DNA from 3 places in the Streptomyces sp. NPDC002676 genome. Region 3 is predicted to be linked to each of the others. Evidence: riboswitches for the same ligand, from Rfam matches in the RefSeq annotation. Region 3 holds a riboswitch; each other region holds the start of a gene.
The links. A riboswitch is a leader RNA that binds a small molecule or an ion and turns the genes downstream of it on or off. The one in region 3 is predicted to bind cobalamin.
Positions count from the first base shown of each region.

Region 1: linked by a shared signal. The riboswitch ahead of ACWD3E_RS06660 (cobalamin biosynthesis protein) and the one ahead of ACWD3E_RS18370 (CbtB domain-containing protein) in region 3 are both predicted to bind cobalamin.
Region 2: linked by a shared signal. The riboswitch ahead of ACWD3E_RS25295 (ribonucleoside-diphosphate reductase subunit alpha) and the one ahead of ACWD3E_RS18370 (CbtB domain-containing protein) in region 3 are both predicted to bind cobalamin.

Region 1 is NZ_JBSFVT010000001.1:1,413,477-1,415,730, reverse strand. It holds gene ACWD3E_RS06670 (anion permease) at 1-679, shown strand, start outside; gene ACWD3E_RS06665 (hypothetical protein) at 712-939, shown strand; cobalamin riboswitch at 1,078-1,219, shown strand; gene ACWD3E_RS06660 (cobalamin biosynthesis protein) at 1,323-2,254, shown strand, end outside.
Region 2 is NZ_JBSFVT010000009.1:205,670-207,923, reverse strand. It holds gene mctP (monocarboxylate uptake permease MctP) at 1-322, shown strand, start outside; gene ACWD3E_RS25300 (GNAT family N-acetyltransferase) at 395-901, shown strand; cobalamin riboswitch at 965-1,101, shown strand; gene ACWD3E_RS25295 (ribonucleoside-diphosphate reductase subunit alpha) at 1,227-2,254, shown strand, end outside.
Region 3 is NZ_JBSFVT010000005.1:548,876-551,129, reverse strand. It holds partial or broken gene ACWD3E_RS18380 (RHS repeat-associated core domain-containing protein) at 1-354, shown strand, start outside; gene ACWD3E_RS18375 (hypothetical protein) at 356-1,078, shown strand; cobalamin riboswitch at 1,172-1,293, shown strand; gene ACWD3E_RS18370 (CbtB domain-containing protein) at 1,330-1,551, shown strand; gene ACWD3E_RS18365 (CbtA family protein) at 1,574-2,254, shown strand, end outside.

The DNA.
Region 1 (2,254 bases), on a different contig from region 3:
CCGCGCCGGCCAGATCGCCTCCGCCGGACTGGTCTCTCTCGCGCACGGCACCAACGACGCGCAGAAGACGATGGGCATCATCACGCTCGCGCTGATCGCGGGCGGCTCCATCGCCCCCGGCTCGAACCCTCCCACCTGGGTGATCCTCTCCGCGGGCCTGGCCATCGCGCTCGGCACCTACATCGGCGGCTGGCGCATCATCCGCACCATGGGCAAGGGCCTGACCGACCTGGAGCCGAAGCAGGGCTTCGCCGCGCAGACCAGCGCCGCCACCGCCATCCTGGCCTCCTCCCACCTCGGCTTCTCCCTCTCCACCACCCACGTCGTCTCCGGCTCGGTGATGGGCGCGGGCCTGGGCCGCAAGGGCGGTGTGGTCCGCTGGTCCACCGCGACCCGGATGGCCATCGCCTGGGTGCTCACCCTCCCGGCCGCCGCGCTGGTCGGCGCGGGCGCCGAGTCCGTCACCGACCTCGGTGACTGGGGCACCGCCGTCGTCGGGGTCTTCCTGGTCGCCGCGAGCGCCGCGATCTGGAAGTTCTCCCGCCGCGAGGTCGTGGACCACAGCAACGTCAACGACACCGACAGCGCAGAGCCGGCCGGCGTGGTGACCACCGCCATCGCCGCCGTGACCCCGCCCCCGGCGGGCACGGTCGCCGAGGACCTGTCGGCCACCGTCTGACCCCGAGCAATCCCGGTTACTAAGGAAGCATCATGAAGATCGACTGGGCGGCTCTCGGCTCCGTCTTCGGCGTCAGCCTCGCGTTCACCGTCGGCCTGGTGGCCCTGTTCACCCTCGGCGTCAACGGCCTGTCCCGCAGGGAGAAGGCCGCGGCGCAGGGCAACTCCGCCGCCCTCGCCGTGACCGGCGCCTACGTCTGCTTCGCGGCCTGCGCGGCGGCGGTGACGTACGGCATCTACCTGATCATGCACAAGGCCTGACCGGTCGTCCGCAAGGACCCATAAGGCCCCATAAGGCTCCTCACCGGCTCGCTCCGGAGAGGAGCCTTACGCATGCCCGCACGCCGTCCATGTGGGCCTCAGCACACTCTCCCCGCGCAGGTCAACGGCAAGTTGACGGCCGTTCCGGGCGCGTGGTGGACTGCCCAGGCCATGTACGGCGGCAAGAGAGGAAGCCGGTGCGAATCCGGCGCGGTCCCGCCACTGTCACCGGGGAAGAACACCCCGGGAGCCAGGAACTCTCACCGCCGGATCTCGTCGAACCAGGGCGTGGACACCCTGAGTGAGGACACATATCGCCATGCTCGGCCGCAGATCGAGGACCACCGCCGCAACCGCCGTCGCTTCCGTGACCGGCTGAACCGATGGGTGCCGATCGCTCTCGCGCGTACGGCCGCTCCTACGCCTACGGCGCCGCCGCCGGGCTCCTCGGTGACCTGCTCCTCGGTGATCCGCGCCGCGGGCATCCGGTCGCCGCGTTCGGACGGGCGGCCATGGCCGTGGAACGCGCGCTGTGGCACGACCACCGCGGCTGGGGCGCGCTGCACACCGCCGTCTGCGCGGGCGGCGCCGTCGCGCTCGGCGCCGCGGCCGAGCGCGCCGTACGCCGCTCCCCCGCCGCCACCGTCGCACTGACCGCCGCCGCCACCTGGGCCGTGGTCGGAGGCACTTCGCTGGCCCGCGAGGCCGGCGCCATCGGGCGCGCCCTGGAGGCCGGGGACGTCGAGGCGGCGCGGGCGCGGCTGCCGCATCTGTGCGGCCGGGATCCGCAGGCCCTCGACGCCGACGGGATCGCGCGGGCGGTGGTCGAGTCGGTCGCCGAGAACACCTCCGACGCGGTCGTGGGCGCCCTGGTGTGGGGCGCGGTCGGCGGGGTGCCGGGGCTGCTCGGGTTCCGGGCCGTCAACACCCTCGACGCGATGGTCGGTCACAAGTCCCCCCGCTTCCGCCGCTACGGCTGGGCCTCCGCCCGCCTCGACGACCTCGCCGGCTGGCCGGGCGCCCGCCTGACCGCCGTACTCACCGCGGTAGCCGGACCCGACCCGCGCGGCGCCGTCCGGGCGTGGCGGGCGGACGCGGGCCGTCACCCGAGCCCCAACGCCGGGCCCGTGGAGGCCTCGTTCGCGGGCGCCCTCGGCGTACGGCTCGGCGGGACCCTCTCCTACGGCGGGCGCGTCGAGCACCGGCCCGTGCTGGGCGGGGACACCGGACGAGCCGTCCAGGTCCCCGACATCGGCCGTGCCGTACGGCTCTCCCGCCGCGTCGGCCTGCTCGCGCTCGGCACCACGGTCGCCGG
Region 2 (2,254 bases), on a different contig from region 3:
CACGCGCTGGTTCCACCGCTGGGCGCTGCTCGCCGGCTGGGCAGCCGGCATGGTGTACGGCACGGTCGCCATGTACGGGATCGCCTCGCCGACGCAGCAGCACTTCGGCGGCACGACGAAGGAGATCCCGGGCATCGGCGAGATCGGCTACATCGGCCTGACGGCGTTCGTGCTCAACGTGGCGGTCACGGTCGCCCTCACCCTCGTCCTGAAGGCCGTCAAGGCCCCCGAGGGCCTGGACGAGACGCGGCCGGAGGACTACACGGCGGACGCGGGCGATGTGGGGGGACAGGCGGAACTGGCTCCCACCGCAACCCCCTAGGACTCCCACACTCACAGCGGGCCGCCGAAAACCATGCACCACGGCGGCCCGCTGTCGTACACACTCACGCAGATGGACATTTTGATCCGCCCCGCCGACCCTTCCGAATACGAAGCCCTGGGAGAGATCACAGCCCAGGCCTATCTCCAGGACGGCCTCCTGGACTTCGGGGAGAGCGACAGGTACCTCGGCGAACTACGGGACGTGGCGAAGCGCGCAGCCGCCGCCGACGTACTCGTAGCCGTCCAGAACGGCACCCTCCTCGGCGGCGTCACCTTCGTGCCCTCCGGCGGTCCGATGGCCGACATCGCCCGCCCCGGCGAGGCCGAGATCCGGATGCTGGCCGTCGCCCACGCGGCCCGCGGCCGGGGCGCCGGCGAGGCCCTCGTACGCGCCTGCGTACAGCGCGCACGGGCCACCGAGGGCTGCACGGCGGTCGTCCTGTCGACCCAGCGCACCATGCACAGCGCCCACCGCATCTACGAACGCCTGCGCTTCGTCCGCGTGCCGGAACGGGACTGGAACCCCGTCCCGGAACTCGACGACATCACGCTCCTCACCTACGAGTTGACGCTCTGAAGCCGCCACGCCACGCATGAGACACAACATGTGGGGGTGTCACGACGGCCCGGCACTAGATGTATGCTCGTCCTCGCTGTCGCCGCAGGGGAATCCGGTGCGAATCCGGAACTGTCCCGCAACGGTGTACTTGTGCGTGGCCGCCTGAAGCGGAACGCACTCGCGTCAGTCCGAGGACCTGTCGGCAGCGTGCGCCCGGCCGTCCGGTCCGGGTGTCTTCAGACGTCCGGGCCTCGCGGAGTGGGCTGGTGGACGCGACGCCGTGCGCGCTCGTGCCGCCCCCTGCCCTCCGCCAGGCCCCGTGCCGAGCGAGGGAGAGCCCCACGTGACCATCGCGCCAGCCGAACCGGCTTCAGCCACCCAGGCGATCGCGGCCCCGGCGGAGACCGACGGTCCCGGTACCGCGCTGCTGCGGACCCTGACCGAGCTGACCGCCGACCTCCCCGACGCCGACCCCGGCCGGGTCGCCGCCGCCGCGCTGCGCGGCCGGTCCGCGAACGCCGACGAGGCGGAGTTGCGCGAGCTGGCCACGGAGGCCGCCGCCGGTCTCATCTCCGAGGACCCCGCCTACTCCCGGCTGGCCGCCCGGCTGCTGACGATCTCCATCCGCGCCGAGGCCGCCTCGCAGGGCGTGGCGACGTTCACCGAGTCCGTCGCCGTCGGGCACCGGGAGGGCCTCGTCGCCGACCGCACCGCCGAGTTCGTGCGGCTGCACGCCGAGCGGCTCGACGGACTCGTCGACGCGCACGCCGACGACCGCTTCGGCTACTTCGGCCTGCGCACCCTGCACAGCCGCTACCTGCTCCGGCACCCGATCACCCGCAAGGTCATCGAGACGCCCCAGCACTTCATGCTCCGGGTCGCCGCCGGGCTCGCCGAGGACGACACCCTCCGCTCCGTCGACGAAGTCGCCGCGCTCTACGGGCTCATGAGCCGGCTCGACTACCTGCCCTCCTCCCCCACGCTCTTCAACTCCGGCACGCGGCACCCGCAGATGTCGTCCTGCTACCTCCTCGACTCCCCGCTGGACGAGCTGGACTCCATCTACGACCGCTACCACCAGGTGGCCCGGCTCTCGAAGCACGCCGGCGGCATCGGGCTGTCGTACTCCCGGATCCGCAGCCGCGGTTCGCTCATCCGTGGCACCAACGGGCACTCCAACGGCATCGTCCCGTTCCTGAAGACCCTGGACGCCTCGGTGGCCGCCGTGAACCAGGGCGGCCGGCGCAAGGGTGCCGCGGCCGTCTACCTGGAGACCTGGCACTCCGACATCGAGGAGTTCCTGGAGCTGCGGGACAACACCGGCGAGGACGCCCGCCGGACGCACAACCTGAACCTCGCGCACTGGATCCC
Region 3 (2,254 bases):
AAGCTGGAGGCCGACGACTACAGTGCGGACATCAACGCCCTCGGCGGACAGGACGACTACGTCGACGGCAAGAACCTGGGGGAGAAGCTGGCAAACTTCCCGAAGGACATGCTCGGTATGGCGACCAATGGCCACCACGGTACGGAGACTCCCGACGCCTTCACCGGCGGCTACGACGTGGTCTATCAGGTGGTCAACGAGAACCGCAGCAGTCGCAGCTTCACGGTGGCGTTCGCGGCCTTCAACGACACGGGGACCGCTTCACTGATCCACTTCGGGATGCCGGACATCAAGCAGGGCTACGGCGGTGCCAGTGTGTACCAGACCTACTACTGGACCATGGAGGTGCACTGAGATGACGCAGCGCATCAGCGGACTGTCGGACGCCCGGACCGACAGGGTCTGGCGTCCGGTCCGCTGGGCGCTGCTCCTGGTGCTCGTGCTGTCGTTCGCCACCACGCTGCTGCGCGTCGTACCGGCCTCCGGGTCGACGCGCGAGCTGGTGGCGGACATCAAGGCCGGCCGGACGCACTCGGTGCAGATGGACGCCGAGGGCACGGACGTCACGGTGCGCTGGAGCACGGGCCCGCTCGACGAGCACAGCTACGTCTACCGGCCGGCCGGCTTCGTCGCGGGCACCGACGAGGCCGCCCGTGACTTCAGGGCGACCGTGACCCGGGCGGCGGGCACATCCGCGGAGCGGATCCGGTTCCGCGACTTCGACGCCACGTACGGCGCCGGGGGCCTGGCCCTGCTGGTGCCCGTCGCCTACGTCCTGCTCACGCCGTGGACATGGCTCAGGTACCTGGCGATCCTCACGGGGGCGGTCGTCCTGGCCCGGATGCTCACGGCTCGCCGCCACCGCTTGGCCGACGGCCCCGCCTGGGCCCTGGCCGGGATCGTCACCGGCGCGGGTTTTCTGGCCTACCTGTGGGCCGAATCCGGGTCCGAGCCCAGGGATCCGGATTCCGTGACCGCGGCCCCGCGCTGGTGGCGTGCGTGGCTGGCCGCGCTGGCCACCGGTGCGGGTATGGGCGTGCTCGGAGCCGCCGTCGTCTTCGCGGCGGGCCGCTTCTGACTCCGTCTCACTTGAGCGCGGCCGGATCCTGGCGAGAGAAGAAGATCACGTCCGCCGGTGCGGTCTTGGCCATGCACGCGACTCGCGGTACGGTCTGTCCGAATCGACGACGGTACGACGGAAGCCGGTGGGAATCCGGCACGGTCGCGCCACTGTGAGCGAGGAGCCCCTGGCGTCTCGTGAGTCAGACCCGTGGCTGTCGTCCTGTGCACCACCGAGATGGGACGCGAACTCCCAGAGGAGGTTCTGCCATGGCGCAGACCGTCGCCCAGCCGACCGCCACCACCCCCGCCGTACCCGCCACGCTGCCGCTGAAGGCCATCGCTCCCTGGGCGGTCTTCTTCGGCATCCTGATGCTCGTCCTGTTGTACTTCGTCGGTGCCGAACAGGGCGCCTCGTCCGTGTTCAACGGCACGGACGTTCACGAGTGGGTGCACGACGCCCGCCACCTGCTCGGTTTCCCCTGCCACTGAGGCCGAGGGTCACCGCACTCACATGAACTCCGCAACAGTAAGAAGTCTCCTCGTGCGGGGCATGCTCGCCGGCCTTGCGGCCGGCGGGCTCGCCCTCGTCATCGCCTACTTCCTCGGCGAGCCGAACATCGACAGCGCGATCAGCTACGAAGACGCCCACTCCCACGGGCACGAGATGGAAGTCGTCTCCCGCTCCCTGCAGTCCACCGCCGGCCTCGCCACCGGTGTCCTGGTCTACGGGGTGTCCTTCGGCGGCATCGCCGCGCTCGCCTTCTGCTTCGCGCTCGGCCGGGTCGGCCGCTTCTCCCCGCGGGCGACCGCGCTGCTGCTGTCCGGCTGCGCGCTGCTCGCGGTGTACGTCGTGCCGTTCCTGAAGTACCCCGCCAGCCCGCCGTCGGTCGGTGACCCGGACACGATCGGCAAGCGGACCACCCTGTACTTCCTGATGATGCTGCTCAGCGTGCTCCTCGCGATCGCCGCCGTGATCGTCGGCAAGCGGCTCGCGCCCTCGCTGGGCAACTGGTACGCCACCGTCGCGGCGGTGGCCGGCTACATCCTCCTGATCGGGCTGGCCTTCGCCTTCCTGCCGGTCGTCAACGAGGTGCCGAAGGACTTCTCGGCCACCCTGCTGTGGCGGTTCCGGCTCTCCGCCCTGGCCATCCAGGTCACCCTGTGGTCCGGCTTCGGTCTGCTCTTCGGTGAA